DNA from 3 places in the Xenorhabdus doucetiae genome. Region 1 is predicted to be linked to each of the others. Evidence: predicted binding sites of a transcription regulator. Region 1 holds the regulator's gene; each other region holds the start of a gene.
What was found. Region 1 encodes LexA, which represses DNA repair genes until DNA is damaged. Its sites were predicted from a motif close to TNCTGTATGTACATACAGNA; they were not measured.

Region 2: the regulator LexA is predicted to act here: its motif matches at 3,295-3,314, upstream of XDD1_RS08080 (metal-dependent hydrolase).
Region 3: the regulator LexA is predicted to act here: its motif matches at 1,554-1,573, upstream of XDD1_RS07200 (DNA translocase FtsK 4TM domain-containing protein).

What each region holds. Positions count from the first base shown of each region.
Region 1 is NZ_FO704550.1:3,446,634-3,451,974, reverse strand. It holds gene plsB (glycerol-3-phosphate 1-O-acyltransferase PlsB) at 1-2,265, opposite strand, end outside; gene XDD1_RS15035 (diacylglycerol kinase) at 2,403-2,774, shown strand; gene lexA (transcriptional repressor LexA) at 2,894-3,511, shown strand; gene zur (zinc uptake transcriptional repressor Zur) at 3,637-4,149, opposite strand; gene XDD1_RS15020 (DUF1266 domain-containing protein) at 4,477-5,341, shown strand, end outside.
Region 2 is NZ_FO704550.1:1,737,911-1,743,251, forward strand. It holds gene htpX (protease HtpX) at 1-859, shown strand, start outside; gene XDD1_RS08075 (L-cystine transporter) at 935-2,326, opposite strand; gene XDD1_RS08080 (metal-dependent hydrolase) at 2,672-3,265, opposite strand; gene XDD1_RS08085 (YniB family protein) at 3,674-4,237, shown strand; gene XDD1_RS08090 (fructosamine kinase family protein) at 4,346-5,215, opposite strand.
Region 3 is NZ_FO704550.1:1,545,492-1,550,832, reverse strand. It holds gene XDD1_RS07200 (DNA translocase FtsK 4TM domain-containing protein) at 1-1,379, opposite strand, end outside; gene lrp (leucine-responsive transcriptional regulator Lrp) at 1,623-2,117, opposite strand; gene trxB (thioredoxin-disulfide reductase) at 2,949-3,908, shown strand; gene cydD (heme ABC transporter permease/ATP-binding protein CydD) at 4,012-5,341, shown strand, end outside.

The DNA of each region.
Region 1 (5,341 bases):
GTCAAAGAACTCCGGCGCATTAATACCATGCAGCACTGACAGACGTTGTGCCAGCATCCGGCTCTCTTTTTCCAGTACACCACGGCTGATGTCAGGGGTGGCATTCAACAAAGAAAGCGTAATGGCATAACGTTGCAGCGTCTCCCTGATACCTGCCGCCAACAATTGCAGCGGGCGAATACGTGCAGGATTCAGCACCAGCATTCCTTGCTCTTTGTTGCAGATAAGACTTTGGCGTGCCAGCTCATCAATCAAGGTATTGACGACATCGGGCAGCGTTTCCTTACTGTAACGCATGAAAAGTTCCTGCTTGATCAGCGGATAGATCAGCGCGACCTGTCTGAGCAATTCACTGCGACTAATGCGGCGGTGATGCATCACAATACTGGTCATCAAGGATGGCAGGATCAATAAATGCTGGATATTGTTGCGATAATAAGTCATCAATACCGCGCTTTCGCGTGGCAGGATAATAATATCGCCCAGACTGTCCTTTTCAACCTCGAACTTATTCATCAGAAGAGCATGATCTAACAATTCTTCGGCGCTTTTGTTCGGCACCGTGATATCGCCAGTGTAAGGCACATTACGCAGTAATTGCAGATAGCAATCCAACTGCTCAATAAGCTGTTCGCGAGTGAGTGCTCGCTGACGTGAGGACAACAACGCCGTGGTGCACAAATTCATCGCGTTCGCTGCGGCGGCATTATTGATATTGACCATAATATTGCGAGACAGCTTACCGACGGTTGGCGCCAGCCAGGTTGGACGCTGAGATTCTATTGGGTCAATCGAGTCACGCCACTCTGGAACATGCTGGTTCAGGTATTGTACCAACGGGATCGGCTCACCAAAATTCACGTAACCCTGTCCGAGATTACGTAACTTGCGCAGCCCTCGCACCATCTGGAAAAAGCCTTCTTTTTCTTTGGTTGCACCGCGCAGCTCTTTGGCGTAAGTCGCCACTTCCATGACATGTTCATAACCGATATAGATCGGCACAATCGTGATGGGGCGAGATTCCCCGCGCAGCATCGCTTGCAAGGTCATGGAGAGCGTACCTGTTTTGGGATCGAGCAAACGACCGGTACGGGAGCGTCCCCCTTCGACAAAGTATTCAACCGAATAGCCACGGGCAAACAATTCACCGAGATATTCACGAAAGATCGTTGAATAGAGTTTATTGCCTTTAAAGGTACGGCGAATAAAGAACGCACCAAGACGACGGAATATCGGGCCAGCCGGCCAGAAATTCAGGTTAATGCCTGCTGCAATATGCGGTGGAACCAGCCCTTGGTGATAGAGCACATACGAGAGCAGCAGGTAGTCCATATGGCTGCGATGGCAGGGAACATAAACCAGCTCATGACCATCCTGTGCCAATTGGCGAACCCGTTCGGCATTATGCACATCAATGCCTTGGTACAGCCGGTTCCACGTCCAACTTAAAACGCGGTCGGTCAAGCGGACTGTTTCATAGGAAAAATCAGCCGCAATCTCTTCCAACATATTGATAGCATTCTGTTTTGCCTTTTCGGGCGAGATTTTCTTGCCACGGGCTTCATCAGCAATCGCTTTTTCTATGGCTTTTGAGGCCAGTAACTTGTTGAACAGATCCTGCCTGAGCGGCAAACGAGGCCCAACCGCCGCAAGACGCTGGCGGGAATAGTGCATCCGCGCCACACGGGCAAGTTTATTGGCGATAATATTATCCGTACCATGTTCATCGGCCATATGGCGTAAAGACACGGGGGTGGAAAAACGCACAAAACTATCCCGTCCAAGCCATAGGATCGCAAAAAGTTTCTGTACGCCATTAAGCAAACGTAATTGTGGCGCTGTATTTCCTTCTTGTCCTTCACGCCCCGGAGAGCGGCCAAACATGACGGAAACCGGCACCATCTGGATATTCAGATCGGGATTATTGCGATGCAAATCCAGATAGGAGTGAAAAATTTTCACCGATTCATGCTTTGGCGCATAACAACGGAACACACGTGGGCCGTTATCGATAAAGACATAACTGGGAAGCTGTGTGTCACCGATCTCCAAAGGCTCCAGTGGATCAGACAAATCTTGCGCCAGACATTGTTGACGCAGGGTCAATAAGTCTGTTTTTGAGTGGTACGGCAGTACGTACAAAATAGGCCGGGTCGTATCAAGACGCAGCTCCGCAATGGGGTCCGTAGGGATTAGTTTACTTTTTACTAAAAATTTTAGTGGTAAATTCAACAACTTATAATATATTTTACGCCAACCTGACATAACTGCTTTAAGCCTCTTGTTAGCAATGCGTCGCAAGGATACCAGAAACAGATTTTGAGATCTGTGGAAATAAGACAATAATAAGAGCTAAAAGTTATATAACCATACAATGATCAAGTTCATTAAAGAAAATTTTTATGGCAAATCAAGCAACAGGTTTAATCCGCATCATTAAAGCGGCTAAGTATTCGGCGAAAGGCATTAAGGCTGCATGGCAAAATGAAGCGGCATTTCGGCAGGAAGCCATTGTTGCCATACTTGCGGTTATCATTGCATTTGCCTTCGATTTTGGCTTGTTTGAGAGACTCCTGCTTATTGGCTCTATTATGCTGGTCGTCATTGTCGAAATCCTGAATAGTGCCATCGAAGCCGTGGTGGATCGTATCGGTAGTGAATATCATGAATTATCGGGACGGGCGAAAGATATGGGATCAGCGGCTGTATTGCTTGCTATTCTTCTGGCGCTGTTTACTTGGGGAATGATCTTTTGGTCGCATTTTATGCACTGAAGCAGCGTGTATTTTCATCAAAATACGTTATTTAGCTGCTTTTACATGCTAACAGGTTCCCAATTCGAATTTACCTGTATATACTCCCAGTTTGGCTGTATAAACAAACAGGGGGCGAAATGAAAGCATTAACTGCCAGGCAGCAGCAAGTTTACGACTTGGTGCGTGACCATATTTCGCAAACGGGTATGCCACCAACACGTGCTGAAATTGCTGCACGTCTTGGTTTTCGTTCACCTAACGCAGCGGAAGAGCATTTAAAGGCACTTGCGCGTAAAGGGGTGATAGAGATTATCGCTGGTGCATCCAGAGGTATCCGTTTGCTGCTCGAACAGGAAGATAATGGGGCGGGATTGCCGCTGATCGGTCGTGTTGCTGCCGGGGAACCACTACTGGCTCAGGAACACATCGAAAGTCACTATAAGGTTGATCCTGAATTATTCAAACCAAGCGCTGATTTTCTGTTGCGTGTCAGTGGGATGTCCATGAAAGACATTGGTATTATGGACGGGGATTTACTGGCTGTGCACAAGACACAGGATGTTCATAATGGGCAAGTCATTGTGGCGCGCATTGAAGATGAAGTGACAGTAAAACGCTTCAAACAAACAGGAAACACCATTGAACTGATCGCTGAGAATCCGGAATTTAAACCTATTGTTGTTGATTTGAGTGAGCAGAATTTCACGATTGAAGGATTAGCCGTAGGCGTTATCCGTAACGGAGACTGGTTCTGATCCTACTCTGTGGCGGTCATTTTTCTCAGTACCCGTTAAACTTAAGTTCAGCGGGAACTTGAAAAATAGATGATGATATCAGCGATGACCGCCTCATTGCTTAATCCGGCCTCAAGCGTTTTTTCTTATCTCTTTTTATTCTCTTCAACCGAATGATTATGCTGGCAGGTATCGTGCTCGGTGCAGGCTTCAATCTCATGGCAGGAAAAACACAGGCCATGAATTTCTATCACACTATTTCGCAAATGAAACCCGGTGCCTTGTGCTAACTGTTGAATGGCGGATTCAATATCTTTCGCCTCCTTTTCGGTCACTGAACCACAAAATTCACAGATAAACATCGCCGAAGTATGGCAAGGTTGTTCGAAATGATGGCAAATCACATAACTGTTTGTGGATTCTATTTTGTGAATAAAACCTTGTTCCAGCAAAAACTCTAACCCACGATAAACCGTTGGGGGCTTGGCTTGTGGTTCGACTTCACGCAACAAATCCAGCAAATCATAAGCGCTTATCGCGCCGGGCTGTTGAGTGATTAGACGAAGAATTTCAAGGCGTTGAGGTGTCAAACGAACCCCTCTTGACAGGCAGATTGCTTCAGCCTGTGCCAGTAACTTTTTTTGATTGATAGTTTTCATTACACCTCTCACACCGACACGATGCCAATACCTTTAATGTTATCATGTTTTTGAGTCTGAGAGTGGAGTCCCACACAATGCGCAGCCCCATTTTGGTCACTATCAGATGAGCCTGTTGTTGGAGGGATTCAGTTATAAAAATTAATCCGCGGATAAGAACGATAAAATAGGCTGAAAAACGGAGAAAATAAAACTGGAAATATTGGATAATAGATGAAGGTTTCGTTTAACCAATGACCATTTATTTTAATAGTTACACTTAGGAAGTAAGACATTTCAGTATATAACGATCCTTAAAATACAATTCACTTAATTAATGGATTAAAAATGAAAGAGTTATTGCAAAACCATCCTAATAATAGAGCGTTTCCGGTTAACAGTTTTCGGATAGTGAAAGAGGCTATCCTGAAAAAAAGAAAGATAAATTTTCTTAGCCCCATTCAGGCGATTGGCTTAGGCGTTCTTTGGATTACAACCATTTTGTTGATTGCATTATCAACAGGTATCACCGGATTGACCATTGATACTAATAACATACCATCAGCGGGTTATAGACTGTCAGCGATATTGATTGGTTTTAGCTTATTGGGCATATTCCTTTCTGTTTATACTTTTCTTCGCATCAAAAACCTTCCCGCCGCCGAACAGAAACGTTACTACATGCAGGCCGGATTATCGGTCTTACCGGAAGAAAAGCGTCAGGCATTACGGCTGCATATTGTCGGGATTTATTACGATGGATTTTGGGCAGAAACATTGGAACATTATCCGCTTGAAAGTCGCGTCTCTCAATATAATGAGAAATATCATTTTCTGCCTTTATCTGATCCTGAGCCTCATCAATCACAAATATATCAGGATTGGGGAATTCTTGATGAAAATGGATATATAAAAATACTGCATGAATTGTGGGCAGGAATGCATTCAGAACGTTTTGCAATTGATGCGGTTTTCACGGATGGAGAAATGTTTAAAGTGCTTGGCAGTTTGATAGAAGAATCTCCCGAATATGTCCAGCAATGTTCTCGTTCCATTGCGGGTCGGTCGCCGGCGTTACTTTGGGGATTTGATCTCTGGCGAGCGATTGTATTGAGCCGTAACTGTTTTGCTGCGGGTTATATTAGTGAAGAAACGGCGTGGAAAAATATACTTAAAACCGCCGATTATGTTTATGAAATTTTCGGCAGCTTTG
Region 2 (5,341 bases), 1.7 Mb from region 1:
CACAAACCTTGCTGTTATGGTGGTGTTTGGAATAATACTTTCACTTACAGGTGTTCAGCGGAGCAGTGTTGCTGGCCTCATGATTATGGCTGGTTTGTTTGGTTTTGGTGGAGCGTTCATTTCTTTGTTAATGTCGAAATGGATGGCGCTGCGTTCTGTTGGTGGGCAAATTATTGAAAAACCTTCCAACGAAACTGAAGCCTGGTTGATGGAAACCGTACGTCGTCAGGCAGATCAGGTTGGAATTACTATGCCACAGGTGGCTATCTATGATGCCTTGGATATTAACGCATTTGCAACAGGGGCACGTCGTAATGCTTCACTGGTTGCGGTTAGTACAGGGTTACTGAACAATATGAGCCGTGATGAGGCTGAGGCCGTCATTGCACATGAAATTAGCCATATCGCTAATGGTGATATGGTGACCATGACATTATTGCAGGGTATCGTAAATACATTCGTTATCTTCATTTCACGTATCATTGCACAGGCTGCTGCAAGTTTCCTTTCCAGCAACGATGATGAAAGTGAGAGCAGCAGTAATGGCAATCCCATTGTCTACATGGTGCTCTCCATGGTGTTGGAGATCGTATTTGGTATTCTGGCAAGTATTATTACCATGTGGTTCTCCCGTTACCGTGAATTCCATGCAGATGCAGGGTCAGCAAAATTGGTTGGACGCGAAAAGATGATTGCTGCGTTGCAACGTCTTAAGACCAGCTATGAACCTCAGGAAGAGGGGAGAATGATGGCATTCTGTATTAATGGCAAATCGAAGAGTTTCAGTGAATTGTTCTTGTCCCATCCGCCATTGGACAAGCGTATTGAAGCGCTTCGCAGCGGTGAATACCTAAAATAATGCGATAAAATACAAAGCCGAGGTTTATCATGACCCTCGGCTTTATTAGTTGATCCTATTTTAATCTCTTTTGAATTAAGACTGGTTTAATACCACTTTTTCATCTTGCGAAAACACTTCTTTATTGGTTTTTCCCATCAATTGACTGGTGATTGTCCCTGCTGTCATCGCACCATTAACATTTAATGCGGTACGTCCCATGTCAATCAGAGGTTCAACAGAAATTAGCAGTGCCACTAAGGTGACAGGGAGTCCCATGGCAGGCAGAACAATCAAGGCTGCAAATGTTGCTCCACCACCAACGCCAGCAACACCGGCAGAGCTGATAGTCACAATTCCCACAAGTGTCGCAATCCACACAGGATCAAAGGGATCAATACCTACAGTTGGCGCCACCATCACTGCCAGCATGGCCGGATAAATACCCGCACAACCATTTTGTCCAATAGTCGCACCAAAAGAAGCAGAGAAGCTGGCAATGGACTCAGGTACACCGAGGCGGCGAGTTTGTGTCTCAACATTCAAAGGGATACTTGCCGCGCTTGAACGGCTGGTAAATGCAAATGTCAGTACAGGGCCTGCTTTTTTAAAGAATTTCAGGGGATTAATTCCCGTGAATGCCAAAAGCCCACCATGTACAACGAACATCAGGCCAAGCGCGATGTAAGAAGCAACAACAAAATTACCTAATTGAGTAATATCATGGATATTGGAACTGGCAACAACTTTGGTCATTAGCGCCATTACGCCATAGGGTGTGAGGCGCATAACCAACCTAACCAGTTTCATTGCCCATGCCTGCATTGTATCAATGGCAACGAGAGCCCGATTACCGCGTTCATGATCATCTTTTAGCATTTGTAATGCGGCAATGCCTAAGAACGTCGCAAAAATGACAACACTAATAATGGAAGTAGGCCGCGCTCCTGTCAGATCAGCAAAGGGATTTTTGGGGATAAAAGAAAGAATGATTTGAGGCACGCTCATGTCTGCAACTTTGCCAATATAATTGCTTTCGATTGCTAATAAACGAGCTGTTTCTTGAGTGCCTTGAATGAGTCCAGTTGCACTTAGCCCAAATAAATTGGCAATTAATATGCCGATTAAAGCGGAAATTGCGGTAGTGAACAATAATGTACCAATGGTAAGAAAGCTGATTTTCCCTAAGGAAGAGGCTTTATGTAAGCGTGCAACGGCGCTTAGGATGGAAGCGAAAACCAATGGCATGATAACCATTTGTAGTAATTGTACATAACCATTACCGACAATATTGAACCACTTAATGGATTCTTTCACGGTAGGGTTATCTGTTCCATAAATGATATTTAATGCCAGCCCAAAAACGACACCTACGACTAGAGCTACAAGCACTTTTTTGGACAAGCTCCATTGATTTGAACTTGTTTTTGCTAATAAAACAAGCAGTGCTACAAAAACGAGCACGTTGATGATGAGTGGTAAATTCATCCCTAGTCTCCAAAACTTATATGTGATATATATTTTTTTGCATGATATGTAATCGTTCTGGATGATGAGAAAAGTGTATTCTATTTTCTCTTAATCCTCTGATTTGTAAGTTGTATTTCAATTTGAAATCTATCGAATACATACCATGAAATGTTTAAGGGAGAATATTATCAGTATAAGAAGTTGCTTACTTATAATTAAATGGAATTTTATATAATCATTTTTCACTAACTAGTTTGATTAGTTATATATCCTAATGTGTTTCTGTTGATTTTCTATTTGGTTTTAACTAATAACCCCATTTTAAAATGGGGTTACGGTATTGACTGCATGTGAATTGATCAGCTATTTGTAGAAATTCTGTAGCTTATCAATAGGTAATTTATCAAACGATAATTTGTTAAATTGTAATTTGTCGAAATAGTGAGTAAATGAAAAGTTGATATGTTGTGGAAGGATTATAGCGATCACCATAACCAATACGGCAATGAAACGTTCGCCTTTTTTACGCTCCTTACCTCTAAGGATAGGGAAACAAAAACGTATTCTCAGTGGCCATAAGAGTGGAATACCGGCAGGCGTCAGCATATCAGCAATAAGATGGCTGATATAACCGATAATCATTGCATGAACAAAATCAGTTGGAATAGGCCAATCAGAAGGTATTTCAGTCTGGAATAGAGTAACCCCCACGAGCAGCGCTAATAAACTGTGCGTAAAGCCACGATGTCCACATAACCGTGCTATTGGAATAGATATAAAGCGGAATAATCTGCCCAACGTTGAGCTTGGATGGTCGATATCCGGTAACAATGAAGCCAGAAGTACACCGGGAAGCATATGTAACCAATCTCCCTGTGCTATTTCAGGTGTGATTTCTAGTTGGTGAGCCAATACAAGGCTAGCAACGGAAAAAAGAAGATGTCCTTCTGCTGTCATAACGATTTATACTAATTATTTATGTTAATTGCTGTTTATACATACAGTTAGGCAGTATAGAGGGTTTTGCACAAGGATGATAGAGGGTAAGTAGGAAAAATTTGTTATTAACTAATATGGCGATTAATGTTTGCGCTGCCATGTCATGTATAGTGCAACAGGGATTGGAAAATGGCGGCTTCTATAGATAAACGAAATGACATCCCAAGTCTCTCCACGATAATAACAGTGATTAATGAGATTTAATTGTAACAATTTCAGTAAATTAAATCTCGTTATGGATGCTAACAAAGCTGAAATACTTTTATGGGAAAGACAAGATAATTATTCTCCTAATAGGATTAAAGTTGGTTCCTTATGAACTATCATTGAGTAAAAATAAAATGATTTATGCCAATGGAGAATGTCATGACGTATCAACAAGCTGGATATGTAGCTATTGCTAAACGGATCTTGGGCTGGATTATTTTTGTACCGTCTTTATTATCAACTTTTGCCTCAGTGGTTAATCTGATCGCATGGCAACATGGTGTTGAAGGTAATGGTGTTAAAGGTGATGGTATTAACGCGGTATTAAATGATTTTCTCAGGATGATGACAGAAATGATTAAATTTAATACACCATTTTTGGATTTTTTCTGGAAGCATTCACCAAATCCAGCTCGTCTTACTGGGATCACAGGGGAAAATATCAGTTTTCTTGTTATTTATATTCTGATGTTTGTTGGTTTGGCAATGAGTGCGTCCGGTTTGAGAATGTATCGTCAATTTAAATTCATCAAAGAGCGCATTGAAGATCAAATGCTCCTTGAACTTGCGAAGGAAAGTGGAATAACCAAAGAACAATTAGAAGCTAAAATTAAATTCCCCCGTCATTCTTTATTCAGCCAGATTTTTATCCTTTACATATCACCTATCATTATCGGTGCAATTGCTTATTTCTTATTTAAATTTTGGGGAGTGGTAATGTAATTAAATAATAGTTAATGACTATGCAAGGACGCACCATACAGTGCTTTGGTTAAAATAAATTCATATTTTTAATGTAATGAATTCTAACTACCACATTAACAAAGTTTTTTATGCCTGTTCGGATAAAAGATTATCAATTATCTTTTGTACTAAGATAAAATGATCGCCTCCGAAAAGATTACATCTATTTAATAAATAATAGAGTTGGTAAATAGGTTGGCGCTCAAGGAAATCTTTAGGCAATGGCCAGACACTCTGATAACCATCAAATATTTGTAAAGGAAGATCTGGGTAAAGAGGCAACATTGCCAGATCACATTCACGGTCTCCCCAATAGCAGGCAGGATCAAAAGTGACTGCACAATTATCGTTCAATGATGCACAGTTCATTGGCCATAGATCGCCGTGCAGGAGAGAAGGTTGAGGGTGATGGTTATGTAATTTATCACCGATCATTTCGACAATTTGGCTAATATCCCCAAATACCATGCCTTTATCAGCGGCAAGTTGCAATTGCCATCCAATGCGTTTTTCGGCGTAAAAGTGATTCCAGCGTTTTTGCCACCCGTTAGGCTGTATGGTGGTTGCGAGCATGTTATCAAAATCAAAACCAAATTTAGGTTGTTCACTCCATTGATGTAGCCTTGCAAGGTGTTGACCGAAAAGATACGCACTATGTGGGTTAAAGGGTTTTATAGGTAAATGTTCCAGCAACAGGAAACTAGAGTTGCGGTCATGACCGACACCATAAACGTCAGGAACACGGATTGTTTTGCTGCGAGCCAGTAAATCCAGTTGTTCTGCTTCTGCCTTAAAGATTGGCAGCATTTCTTTCATGTTGGATTTGATAAAAACAGCTTGTTCACCATATTTAATGTACCAGGCATGGTGAATATCTCCCCCTGTCAATTCCGTTTTATCGCGAATTTCAGCGTCACCAAAATGCTCACTTAATAGACGGTTCACTGCTTGCCACATGGTTCACCTCATTAAGTTGACAGTTTCTGTGCTTATATTACAGACAGATGTAACATTTGAACAGGCTAAAAGGGATTTTAATGGAAATTAATAAGGCCATATCTCAAATTTGATATGGCACTTTAT
Region 3 (5,341 bases), 1.9 Mb from region 1:
GCTATCCGTAACGCTTCTTCCTGCGCTTTCTGGTCATCTGGCTGTTCATCTACTACGCTATTTTTCGTAAGTTCGGCTATCGTTGGTTGCTTATGTAGCAACGTGCCTTCTCCGTGAGTTCCTCTATTCTCTGCTTCAAAATCAGCACCGTAGCGTTCACGCTGCTGTTCGAGGAATTGCTGACGCAATATATCTTGCTGTTGGACATCCATTTGCTGTTCATTAGCTTCGGCAATCAGCTCATCCTGCCTCTCTTTTTCTTTCCGTTGCATGTGTTCTGCCAAACGGTGAGAAGGCACTTTGATACCATATAATTCACGGCGGGTTGGGATCCTGACAGGATTAGGCCGGGGCATTTCAGGACCTATGCCTTGTTTAACCTGTGGATTCCTCACCACAGCAACAGAGCCAGTGACACCCGCTGCCGCATTTTTCACATTGGCATGATGAGTTTCAGGAGAAGTCATTGTATCTGTTACATCATCATCCCTATTTTCCTCTTCCTGATGCTGTAATTCCGGTTGTTCAAATTCAGGTTGATCAAATGCTGGCGAGGAGGTTGCAGTCGTCGATATGACTGACTGCGGTATATGTTCACGCTCAAGTGGATGTTCGGTGGTTTCGGATGATCCATTTTCTTCCATAACCGGAGAAGCCGGTGCAGGCTGCAACACTGGATCAGTGTTAGCCAACTCAACTACCGTTGGAGTTGTTAGTAATACATCATCCTCATCAGCGTCGGGGGTTTCAATCGTCACCGCGGAGTTAACCATTTCATGCTTATCTGCATGCTCCACGCGTTTCTGTTCACTGACTGGGCTTTCGGAAACTAATGCATCCTCTGAATCTTCTTCGTTATATTCAGCATCATTGCGGCCACGATTAACCACAAAACTCAGTGAATCGAGAATAACTGCACCTATTTTTTCTGCAATCGTGAGCCATGACCATCCGGTAAACAGGGTAAATCCAACAGCCCAAATACCCAGCAGCGCCAATGTCGCTCCGAGGATATTAAACCAAGGCAGAATCGCATTGCTAAATAAATTACCAATGACGCCACCGGCAGCAAAATCATTTAAATCATCAATATTGAGTGCAGCCAAGCCGCATGAAGTCAGCACGAGTGCCAAAGCACCAATGATGCGCAATGCCAGTGTGAAGAAATCAATGTACTCTTGCCTATCTCTCTGACGGAAAGCATTCCAACAACCTAACAACATCAACGGCGGGACTGCATAGGCAAGAATACCAAATGCCGAGAACAGCGTGTCAGATAACCAAGCACCAACACTGCCGCCCCAATTGTGGACAGGTTCATGCCATGACGTCTGTGACCAACTGGGATCAGATGGATTGAAACTGATAAGTGCGACCATCAAGTACACAGCACAAATAGCAATAACCAACAAAATGGCTTCCAGAAGCCGGCGGCTACTGCTTATTTTTTTTAACTTAACACGTTTGTCTTCTGTATATTCCTGGTTCAAGAAAGGCTCTCCAGGTTTTCCTGTTGATTAAACGGAACAACGCTGAGGGTGACTCAGCGTTGAAACTGTATGCATACACAGGAGTGTACCTAAGTTTTTCCTGTTTTGCATCTGTACATTTTAGACAAAAGTTTAACGAGTCTTAATCACCAAACGGTTACTCTGTTTCACTTCTTCCATGACAACATAAGTACGGGTGTCGTTAACACCGGGAAGACGTAACAAGGTTTCACCGAGCAATTTACGATAGGCAGACATATCTGGCACACGTGTTTTCAGCAAATAGTCAAAATCACCCGAAACTAAATGGCATTCTTGGATTTCTTCCAGTTTCTGGACAGCAGTATTGAATTGCTCAAATACATCTGCGGCACCGCGGTTCAGGGTAATTTCAACAAATACCAGCAATGAGGCATCCAAATAATGCGGATTCAACAAAGCTGTGTAGCCAGAAATAAAACCCTGACGCTCTAAGCGACGTACACGTTCCAGACAAGGTGTTGGTGACAAACCAACTCTCTTGGATAACTCCACGTTAGAAATACGGCCGTCTTTTTGCAACTCGTTAAGGATATTACGATCTATACGATCAAGATCTTTTCCTGGACGCTTCTTATTATCTATCATCTTATTGCTCTCTCTTTATATTCCTACACCTATAACATTTTCCCTATCTCTTTCAAGCGGTTGAGCTGGAAAAGATGTCTTCAAAGGTTAAAGCTTAATCTGTAACCAAGGTTTGAGGCCTACTACCATTTCCTAAAATACAATTTGCCTAAAATACAATTTGTCTAAAATACAATCTCCCGGAATTCGATTAATTATCCCTTTTACTTTCCAAATTGCTGCTATGTTAGCCGTGCTTATTCACCTCAATCGCTCAGTCACTCATATATCAGCCACTCATAGGATTTCTATGCGTTTGAGGTTTCGTTTCCCTTGCCACCGCACTGCAACTTGAATCTATTAGGTATATTATACGATTTACCAGAACATCGTTTCAGAACATGATTTCCCAAAACACGCGTTTCCAAAGTACCCGATGTTTCAGAAAACAGCTTAACGGCAATTTTTAATATTCTATGAGAAAATCATCCACACTAATTAGTCTATTTTATAGAAACAATTGATTAGCGAGGTAGATAATTATCTCTTACACAGATGTTTTCGCAAATGCACAGCCGATTGTCAAAGTAAATGAACAAAAATCAGAACAACCTACCAAACAAATTTTCAGTAATTCGCCTTAATAGCTTGTTTGATGGCTGACATGTATAAATGATGTTCAATTCAGAAAGTTAAACAATCTCCTCTTACAATCCGATTACATCATAGTTACTATCTATCGGTAAAATCGTTAATAACATGAATATTTTATCTGATAATCGCTTTTTTTAACTTATTATTTCTCCTACAATCCCTAAATCCGCAATATGCGATAATGGAAATGAGGTATTCATGAGCACAGCCAAACACAGTAAACTTATCATTCTTGGCTCAGGCCCTGCTGGTTATACCGCTGCTGTGTACGCAGCCCGCGCTAATCTAAATCCTGTCCTCATTACGGGGGTTGAAAAAGGCGGCCAATTGACCACCACGACTGAGGTTGAAAACTGGCCCGGTGATCCTGAGGGACTAACTGGCCCTGGTTTGATGGAGCGCATGTTCCAACACGCTGAAAAGTTTCAAACAGAAATTATTTCTGACCATATTCAGAAAGTTGATTTCTCAAACAGACCTTTTCGTTTATTGGGTGATGAGCAGGAATACACCTGTGATGCCTTAATCATTGCGACAGGTGCTTCTGCCCGTTATCTCGGATTGCCTTCCGAGGAAGCTTTCAAAGGCCGTGGTGTATCTGCCTGTGCAACATGTGATGGTTTTTTCTATCGCAAACAAAAGGTTGCAGTCGTTGGTGGTGGGAATACGGCTGTTGAAGAAGCGCTGTATTTGGCAAATATTGCTTCTGAAGTCCATTTGATTCACCGCCGTGATACTTTCCGTTCAGAGAAGATCCTGATTGACCGTTTGATGGAGAAAGTGAAGAACGGCAATATCATTCTGCATACTGATCGTACTCTGGATGAAGTACTGGGTGATGATATGGGTGTTACGGGCGTCCGTATTCGTGATACGAAAAGTGATACTACCGAAGAGTTAGATGTGACTGGCGTTTTCATCGCCATCGGCCACAGTCCGAACACCGGTATCTTCGATGGCCAACTGGAATTGGAAAACGGATATATCAAAGTCCAATCAGGATTGCATGGTAATGCTACCCAAACGTCTATTCCGGGTATCTTTGCCGCTGGAGATGTGATGGATCATGTGTATCGCCAAGCCATTACCTCAGCCGGTACAGGCTGTATGGCGGCCTTGGATGCTGAACGTTTCCTTGACGGGTTGGCAACCCAATAATCCATCTTTCCCCAAAGCGCTATTTCGGTAGCGCTTTTTAACAGGTAACATACAGCTTGTTTTGATATCCCGTATCATCACCCGCTAATCAGAAATTTTTCTTATGGACAAAGCAAGACAATCTGAACTTGTTCGATGGCTGAAACAGCAAACAGCGCCTGCCCGTCGGTGGCTTCGTTTATCAATGCTACTTGGCCTCATCAGTGGATTACTGATCATCTCTCAGGCCTGGCTCCTGGCGACAATCCTGCAAGCCCTGATTATGGATAATGTTCCCCGCGAAAATCTTATCAACCCGTTTTTAATGTTGGCAGCTACTTTTACATTACGGGCGATTGTCAATGCCGTTCGGGAGCGTATCGGGTTTATTTGTGGCAAGGTTGTCCGCCAACAAATCCGCAAGATGGTACTGGATAAACTCGAACAGCTAGGCCCTGTGTGGGTGAAGGGAAAACCCGCCGGAAGCTGGGCAACCATTATCCTAGAGCAGATAGAAGACATGCAGGATTTTTACTCTCGCTATCTGCCTCAAATTGCTCTTGCGGCGATGATCCCTGTCTTAATCCTGGTTGCCGTGTTTCCCGTTAATTGGGCCGCCGGGTTGATTTTATTTGTCACCGCACCATTAATTCCGCTGTTTATGGCTTTGGTTGGATTAGGCGCCGCAGATGCCAACCGACGCAATTTTGTGGCTCTCGGTCGATTAAGCGGTAATTTCCTCGATCGATTACGCGGGTTGGAAACTTTGCGCCTGTTCCATAGAGGGGAAGCAGAAGTTGGACAAATCACGCAGTCAACTGAGAACTTTCGCCGCAGGACGATGGAGGTTCTGCGCATGGCATTTTTATCTTCAGCCGTTTTAGAGTTTTTTGCCGCAATTTCCATTGCCGTTGTTGCGGTCTATTTTGGCTTTTCCTATTTGGGAGAATTGCACTTTGGTAGCTATGGCATCGGTGTTACGCTGTTTGCAGGTTTCCTCGCTTTAATCCTCGCACCTGAATTTTTTCAACCTCTGCGTGATTTAGGGACATTTTATCATGCCAAAGCTCAAGCAGTCGGCGCGGCAGAAACGCTTTTTACCTTACTTGGTAGTGATGGAGAACAGGCCGCAAATAGCGGTGAAAAAAAACTATCCGGTAAAGAACCCGTCACCATTGAGGCTCACGAGCTGGAGATTATGTCCCACGATGGGCATCGCCTTGCCGGTCCCTTGAATTTTACGCTGAATAAGCGCCAGCGAATTGCGTTGGTTGGAAAAAGTGGCGCGGGTAAAAGCTCATTAATCAATGTATTACTGGGATTCCTGCCTTATCATGGCTCCTTAAAAATTAATGGCATTGAGTTGCGAGAACTCAATCTCACGCAATGGCGCGAATGTTTGAGTTGGGTTGGGCAAAACCCACATCTGCCAGAACAAACACTGCTCGATAATA